2 regions of the Vibrio sp. TRT 17S01 genome follow, and region 2 is predicted to be linked to the other one. Evidence: predicted binding sites of a transcription regulator. Region 2 holds the regulator's gene; the other holds the start of a gene.
The links. Region 2 encodes MetJ, which represses methionine synthesis genes. Its sites were predicted from a motif close to TTAGACNTNTANANGTCTAA; they were not measured.
Positions count from the first base shown of each region.

Region 1: a site for MetJ is predicted at 2,288-2,307, ahead of metK (methionine adenosyltransferase). Genes of this name have one in related genera too.

Region 1 is NZ_JBNJOG010000020.1:19,525-24,008, forward strand. Features, by position in the region: gene ACQEXS_RS20335 (DUF2189 domain-containing protein) at 1-775, opposite strand, end outside; gene metK (methionine adenosyltransferase) at 1,054-2,208, opposite strand; gene tkt (transketolase) at 2,532-4,484, shown strand, end outside.
Region 2 is NZ_JBNJOG010000007.1:142,340-146,823, forward strand. Features, by position in the region: gene ACQEXS_RS12955 (bifunctional aspartate kinase/homoserine dehydrogenase II) at 1-623, opposite strand, end outside; gene ACQEXS_RS12960 (O-succinylhomoserine (thiol)-lyase) at 623-1,789, opposite strand; gene metJ (met regulon transcriptional regulator MetJ) at 2,028-2,348, shown strand; gene ACQEXS_RS12970 (malic enzyme-like NAD(P)-binding protein) at 2,450-3,724, opposite strand; gene rpmE (50S ribosomal protein L31) at 3,964-4,182, opposite strand; gene priA (primosomal protein N') at 4,454-4,484, shown strand, end outside.

The DNA.
Region 1 (4,484 bases), on a different contig from region 2:
TGGCCGCGTGGTAGGCATGCCAAGTTCCGTAGCCAAGAATTGGCATGGTAAACAGCATACCAATTCCATAAGTTGCGAAACCGATCAGAATGCCACCGCAGATGATGGCGGCCCAGACGATCATTGCTGGGATATTAGACTTCACTGCATTAAAGCTGGTGAAGACCGCCGTCATCATATCTACTCGGCGCTCCATCATCAGTGGAATTGAAAAAGCGGAGATGCTGAAAATGACGCTCGCGATAACAAAACCAACCAATGAGCCAATGACAAGGAAGGGCAGAAATTCAGTCAATGGCGCTCCCTGAACAGAAGGGTAGAGAGCATGTAACAGCGCCGCAATGCGCATCCAGAAAATCATGGCCACGGCAAGCAATACGGCGAACGCCCACTGTGATGAGGAGTTGCGCCCAATCGCTTTCATAGAATGAAGTAAACTGGCGTGATGGCCTTTTTCTCGCTCCCAGCTAGCATCATACAATCCAAGCGCCAAAAATGGGCCGATCAACATATACACCACCAGACTGGGCATGACGACAAGGTGGGTACCTTGCCATTGAACTAGCAATACAATACCAATGGCGGCGCCCATAAAGCACAAGCCATAGAAAGCACTGATTAAGGGCATGCGAATAAAATCATGCAGCCCTAAAGCTAACCAATGGAATGGTGCAGAAACACTTAATTGGTTGCAAGGAACTGTCCTTGCGTATTCATGGTCCGGTACGTCTTTTTGTTTGTTGTGTAAGTCTGAGGGATTTACCGTGCGAGGCATATAATCCTCCTTGATCGATTCTCGTTTTATACCCACTTATAACAATGGGTATGTGGGATTCGATGCTCTGCTTACAACTGTTTGGCTGAGTAAAGCTGTGCATCAATACTGTTAGGCAATATTCGCTGCCCACAAGCACAGAGATATGCTTGTTAATATATTGTTAACTATTGATGCGATGACAAGAAAATACAAATTTATTGTGTGATTTTTGTGCTACTAATAAAAAGCCCTCGTAGATACGAGGGCTTATTTAAAATGCTAACAAATTGATTTAATTATTTTAAACCAGCAAAGTCACGCAGTAGCTCAGCTTTGTCTGTTGCTTCCCAAGGGAATTCTTCACGACCGAAGTGGCCGTATGCTGCTGTCTTCTTGTAGATAGGCTGAAGCAGGTTCAGCATTTCTTGTAGTCCGTAAGGGCGCAGATCGAAGTTCTGACGAACCGCTTCAACGATAATATCGTGAGAGACTTTTTCCGTACCGAAGGTTTCAACCATGATAGACGTTGGATCAGCAACACCGATTGCGTAAGACAGTTGGATCTCACAACGGTCAGCCATGCCAGCGGCAACGATGTTTTTCGCTACGTAACGTGCAGCGTATGCAGCAGAGCGGTCTACTTTCGATGGATCTTTACCAGAGAATGCACCGCCACCGTGACGCGCAGCACCGCCGTATGTATCTACGATGATCTTACGACCTGTTAGACCACAGTCACCCATTGGACCACCGATAACGAAACGACCAGTTGGGTTGATGAAGAAGTTAGTGTCTGTGTTGATCCACTCAGAAGGTAGTACCGGCTTGATGATCTCTTCCATTACTGCTTCACGTAGGTCAGGTGTCGAGATTGAATCACAGTGCTGTGTTGAAAGAACAACCGCGTCGATACCAACAATTTTGCCTTGGTCGTACTGGAAAGTTACCTGAGATTTCGCGTCTGGACGCAACCAAGGTAGTGTGCCGTTTTTACGTACTTCTGCTTGCTTTTGAACAAGACGGTGAGAGTAAGTAATTGGTGCTGGCATTAGGATTTCAGTTTCGTTAGTTGCATAACCGAACATGATGCCTTGGTCACCTGCGCCTTGCTCTTTAGGATCAGATTTATCAACACCTTGGTTGATGTCTGGAGACTGCTTACCGATGGTGTTTAGTACAGCACACGAGTTTGCATCAAAGCCCATATCTGAATGAACGTAGCCGATTTCACGTACTGTTTCACGAGTTAACTCTTCGATATCAACCCAAGCTGAAGTTGTGATCTCACCACCGACCATAACCATGCCGGTTTTTACGTAAGTTTCACAAGCAACACGTGCTTTTGGGTCTTGTTCTAGGATGGCATCAAGAACAGCATCAGAGATTTGGTCTGCAATTTTATCTGGATGGCCTTCTGAAACAGACTCAGAAGTAAACAGGTGCTTAGCCATGAGAGCTCCACTTTAAGTTTTGGTTATAACGACTGATTGAATGGCTCAATCGTTTAAAAGACATTTAAATTGTAGGTGTTTCTACATCTAGACGTCTATTCTAGTTTTCAATGCTCGAATTACAAGCTCTTTTTTACTGTGGGTTATAACCAAACGTTTGCTTATTGGTGGCCAAATTATGAATAAATTCAATAATTGTGGGTAAAAGTGCAGAAATGGAAGGTATTGAGTCAGGTAAATCGTTTGCAGTGGATGAATTGCTTTGAGACAATACCGCGCGCAATATTTCCGACTAATTTCGCTTTCGCAATTTAGGAGCAGGCATGTCTTCTCGTAACGTTCTTTCTAATAAAGAGCTCGCTAATGCGATTCGTGCTCTAAGCATGGATGGTGTTCAACAAGCAAACTCTGGCCACCCAGGTGCCCCTATGGGCATGGCAGATATCGCTGAGGTTCTTTGGCGTTCTCATTTAAACCATAATCCAGCAAACCCAGAGTGGGCGGATCGCGACCGTTTTGTTTTATCAAATGGCCATGGTTCAATGCTGATTTACTCTCTACTTCACTTAAGTGGTTATGAGTTGTCTATCGACGATCTGAAAAACTTCCGTCAGCTGCACTCTAAGACGCCTGGTCACCCAGAGTATGGCTACGCACCTGGTGTTGAAACAACAACAGGCCCACTAGGTCAAGGTATCACTAACGCTGTGGGCATGGCGTTAGCAGAAAAAGCGTTAGCGGCACAGTTTAATAAAGAAGGTCACGACATCATTGACCATCACACCTACGCCTTTATGGGTGATGGCTGTCTGATGGAAGGTATCTCACACGAAGCATGTTCTCTAGCGGGTACACTCGGTCTAGGCAAACTAATCGCATTTTGGGATGACAATGGCATTTCTATCGATGGTCACGTTGAAGGTTGGTTCTCTGACGATACGCCTAAGCGTTTTGAAGCTTATGGCTGGCATGTAATTCCTGCTGTAGATGGCCACGATGCTGAAGCGATCAATGCTGCCATTATCGCTGCGAAAGCAGATCCGCGTCCTACGCTGATCTGTACTAAAACGATCATCGGTTTTGGCTCGCCAAACAAATCAGGTTCACACGACTGTCACGGTGCACCATTAGGTGCGGAAGAAATCGCAGCAGCGCGTGAATTCCTAGGTTGGAAACATCCAGCATTTGAAATCCCAGCAGACGTATACGCAGAGTGGGATGCAAAAGCAGCGGGCGCTGAAAAAGAAGCGGTTTGGAACGCTAAATTCGATGCATACGCAGCAGCTTACCCAACAGAAGCGGCTGAGCTTAAGCGTCGTCTAAACGGTGAGCTGCCTGCTGAATGGGAAGAAAAAGCAACCCAAATCATTGCTGATCTTCAGGCAAATCCAGCAAACATTGCATCACGCAAAGCTTCTCAAAATGCATTAGAAGCGTTTGGTCAAATGTTGCCAGAATTCATGGGCGGTTCTGCTGACCTAGCACCTTCGAACCTAACCATGTGGTCTGGCTCGAAGTCTCTAGAAGCAAGCGATTTCTCTGGTAACTACATCCACTACGGTGTACGTGAATTCGGTATGACCGCGATCATGAACGGTATTGCACTACACGGTGGTTTCGTACCATACGGTGCAACTTTCCTAATGTTTATGGAATACGCTCGTAACGCAATGCGTATGGCGGCTCTGATGAAAGTTCAGAACATCCAAGTTTACACTCACGACTCTATCGGTCTTGGCGAAGATGGCCCAACTCACCAGCCTGTTGAGCAAATGGCGTCATTACGTCTAACGCCAAACATGAGCACATGGCGTCCATGTGACCAAGTTGAGTCAGCAGTGGCTTGGAAACTTGCAATTGAGCGTAAAGATGGCCCGACATCCCTTATCTTCTCTCGTCAGAACCTTGCGCAGCAAGAGCGTGATGCTGAGCAAGTAGCGAATATCGCGAAAGGTGCTTACGTCTTGAAAGATTGTGCAGGTAAGCCAGAGCTTATCCTTATCGCAACAGGTTCTGAAGTTGAACTAGCGGTAGAAGCAGCCGCTCAGCTAACCGCTGAAGGTAAACAAGTACGCGTTGTTTCAATGCCATCAACAGATGCATTCGACAAGCAAGACGCAGCTTATCGTGAAGCAGTATTGCCATCAGACGTTACAGCGCGTATCGCTATCGAGGCGGGGATTGCTGACTTCTGGTATAAGTACGTTGGCTTTGGTGGCAAGATCATTGGCATGACGACATTCGGTGAGTCTGCTCCAGCGGGCGAACTGTTCAAG
Region 2 (4,484 bases):
ACAGTGGCGGAGTAATCAGAGCCATTCCGGCCGAGCAAGACGGTATCACCACGCTCGCTTTGTGCCATAAATCCGGTGATCACGACGCGATGTTGGACATGTTGGGCGAGGGTTTCTTTCAACAATGGGTATGAAGCACCGCGGTCAACCTCAGGCTGTGTACCGGGCTCAGCTCTGAGAAAAGCGCGTGCATCTTGTGCGACGGCGGGCAGCTCGTTCTGAGTTAATAGGGCTGCCAGTAGGCGCGATGACCAGACTTCGCCATGTCCAAGCACATTGGCTTGCTCTGCTGCACTCAATGGTGCAGTAAGCTCGCCTAAAGTGCTGAACTCATCATGCAATAGTGACAGTAATTCAGTACGGGTATTGGTTGTGATCAGCGACTCAATCAATTCACTCTGAAAATGGCGCAGCTCTTGTAGCGCTTCATGTGCTAAGCGGCCATCTTTATTGAGCGCTTCGAGAAATGCAATCAATCGATTGGTGGTTTTGCCAGCCGCCGAGACCACAATCAAATCTTCGCTGTCCGAATACTCTTTTAAGATATTAGCAACTCGGCGGTAGCATGCAGGGTTTGCTAAGCTACTACCACCAAATTTATGCAATTGACGAGGCTGGCTCATTACTGGTACTCCTTCGCTTTTGCAAAGGCTTGTTGGAGATCATCGATTAGATCCTGCGCATCTTCTAGGCCAACGGATAAGCGCAGCAATTGTTGAGAAACCCCCGCTTCGGCCAGTGCCTCTTCACCCATTGCGCGGTGTGTCATGGACGCTGGATGACAAATCAAACTTTCTACGCCACCTAAAGATTCTGCAAGAGAGAAGAGCTCCAGCTCGCTAACAAAGAATGTTAGTTGCTCAAAGCTGCCTGCAAATTCGAAACTTAACATTGAGCCAAAACCAGATTGCTGTTTCTTTGCAATCTCGTGGCCAGGATGATTTGGCAGGCTAGGGTGGTAGATGGTGCCAACGAGTTCCTGTTGTTGTAGGTAATTAAGAATATCACGAGAGCTTTCTTCGTGAACGCGCATACGTGCGCCTAATGTGCGTATACCGCGCAGAGTCATATAGCTATCAAACGGTGTTCCGGTGGCGCCAATGCAGTTTCCCCACCAAGCCAGCTCTTCTGCGTGTTCTTCGGTTTTAGTGATCACCACGCCACCAATGACATCGGAATGACCATTGATGTACTTGGTTGTTGAATGAATAACAAAATCAGCACCTAGCTCGAGGGGCTTTTGGAATACAGGAGTCAAAAAGGTATTATCGACCGCAACCAATGCGCCAACTTGTTTGGCTTGCTCGCATACTTTCGCGATATCGACAACGCGCACCAAAGGGTTAGAAGGCGTTTCAAGTAAAATCAATTTAGGCTTAAGAGCGATAGCAGCTTCGAATGCTTGTTCATCTGATTGATCAACAAACAAGACCTTAAAGTCACCTTTTTGTGAGCGTGTATTGAACAGGCGGTATGTGCCACCGTAGCAGTCGTGAGGCGCGACGATCAGATCGTCAGGGCCAAGAAAGGCGGAGACCCACAAGTTTAAGGCAGAGGTTCCACAATTGGTTACCACGGCGCCTTTACCTGACTCCAGCTCAAACAAAGCGGTTTCTAACAGGCCACGATTGGGGTTACCCGAGCGGGTGTAATCGTATGTCGGCACTTCACCAAAGGCGGGAAATCCATAATTTGTCGAGAGGTAAATAGGTGGCACAACGGCATGATGTTGAGTGTCGGACTCGATACCAGTACGTACCGCGATAGTGGCTGGTTTGCGGGTGCTCATAGATGTTTCCTTTCGAACTGTGGTGATTTTTAAACAGTAATACATTGCAACTTTGCTGAATTTGGTTATACCTGTTAACAGCAAATCACGTATTCTTAATCCTTATCTCACAACTTTACTTCTCAAAAATGAAGACGTCAACACTTCTAGACGTCTATATGTCTTTGCTTATAGCCTTAGATCCCGCTAAAATCTCGGTTTGTGATTTTTATATAACTGATGATAATGAAGGTGCGCAATGGCTGATTGGAATGGGGAATATATAAGCCCATACGCGGAGCATGGTAAGAAAAGTGAACAGGTGAAAAAAATTACTGTTTCTATTCCTTTGAAAGTGCTGAAGGTGCTAACTGATGAGCGTACTCGCCGTCAGATCAATAATTTGCGCCACGCGACAAACAGCGAGTTGTTATGTGAAGCGTTTTTACATGCCTACACGGGTCAGCCACTGCCAACGGATGAAGATTTACGTAAAGATCGTCCAGACGATATTCCGGCAGAAGTGAAGAAACTGATGACCGAGATGGGCATTGAGTTTGAAGCGTTCGATGAAGAATAACTAACAATACGCACCGTTTTTCGCTGGAAGCCGATGTCTTGTCTATCGATAAGAACAATAAAAAACCGCTGAGACTATCAGCGGTTTTTTATTGAGATAATTCATGCCATGTAGTTTTCTGGCATCTCAATTCGAGCCACACCTGAATCAACCGCGGCTTGTGCGACGGCTTTAGCCACACGTGGCAGTAAGCGTGGGTCCATTGGTTTTGGAATGATGTAACCCGGACCAAATTCCAGTTTATCAACCCCAGCAGCTTTGAGTACATCAGCAGGAACGGCTTCTTTCGCTAGCTCACGGATCGCATCAACTGCAGCGAGTTTCATTTCATCATTAATTTCACTGGCACGAACATCCAATGCACCGCGGAAGATGAATGGGAAGCACAATACATTATTCACTTGGTTTGGATAGTCTGAGCGGCCTGTTCCCATAATCAAGTCATCACGTACTTCGTGTGCCAGTTCTGGTTTGATCTCTGGATCTGGGTTTGAGCAGGCGAAGACGACTGGTTTGTCTGCCATCAGCTTCAAAGCTTCGGCTGGAAGCAGATTTGGACCAGATACGCCTAAGAACAGATCGGCACCTTCAATGACATCTTCCAGTGTGCGTTTGTCTGTGTTGTTCGCAAATAGTTGCTTGTATTCGTTCAAGTCATCGCGGCGAGTGTGGATAACACCTTTACGGTCAAGCATGTAGATTTTTTCACGCATTGCACCACATTTTATCAGTAGCTCCATACATGCCACGGCTGCCGCACCAGCACCTAAACAGACGATCGTTGCTTCTTCAAGCTTTTTACCCTGAAGCTCAATTGCATTAAGCATACCTGCTGCCGTAACGATCGCTGTACCGTGCTGGTCGTCATGGAAAACAGGGACATCGCAGCGTTCAATCAAACGCTTTTCAATTTCAAAACAATCTGGTGCTTTGATGTCTTCGAGGTTAATGCCACCAAACGTGTCTGCAATGTTAGCGACGGTATCGACGAACTCATCGATAGTGCGGTGCTTAACTTCAATGTCAATCGAGTCTAGACCTGCAAAGCGCTTAAATAATAGCGATTTGCCTTCCATCACTGGTTTTGATGCCAGTGGTCCAAGGTTGCCGAGACCAAGAATCGCAGTACCATTTGAGATCACTGCTACCATGTTACCTTTCGCCGTGTACTTATAGACGTTATCTGCATTTTGTGCGATTTCACGCACTGGCTCAGCAACGCCTGGGCTGTACGCCAATGCCAGATCATTCGCTGTTTCAGCAGGCTTGGTCAGTTCAACGGCAATCTTACCCGCGGTTGGGTAAGCATGGTAATCCAGAGCCTGTTGGCGGAATTGTTCTTCTGGGCTCAGTTCTTGGTGGTTGTCATCGGACATAGATGTGGGTACTCGTTTGACTTTATGATTAACAAGGGAGTTCATTCTAGTAGAAGCCAGTCAAGCTGCAAAGGTAAGAATGCGACTCATATCAGCAAAATGCGCAGACTCTCTACAGATTAGACCAGATTTATTGCGATTGGATGATGGGCGAGGGGAAAGTGAGAAAGAAATGAGTGATATAGGGATCAAAAAAGGACGCCGTAGCGTCCTTTTCAATTTTAGCTATAAAGCAGAAATTATTTCTTGCTTGATAGAGCACCGAAACGCTTGTTGAAGCGATCAACACGGCCGCCTGTATCAACGATACGTTGCTTACCAGTGTAGAATGGGTGACATTTGTCACATACGTCTAGGTGGATAGACTCTTTAGCTAGAGTTGATTTGAACTCAAAAGAGTTACCGCAAGAACAAGTTGCGTTAACCGCTTTGTATTCTGGGTGAATACCTACTTTCATGGGAAAACCTCAAATTCAGGCCGTGTCGCTATCCGAATCTCAGCCGGACACCACACGTAGTTAATAAAAAATAGCATCGTGATACCGCTTTCTGGTTTAAAAAACAGCAAGCCATATCACTAAGGCGCGATATAGTAATGAATCATGGTGATTCGATCAACCAATTTGCTAATTATTTCGCCACTTTTTTCACCAAATTTTATTTTCACACGGCGCCATCAATCCATTAGACTGTGTTTTCGTAAATATAGTAATGAGTTAAGCGATTCTTATGCGACCAACCATAGCTCGCGTTGCCTTGC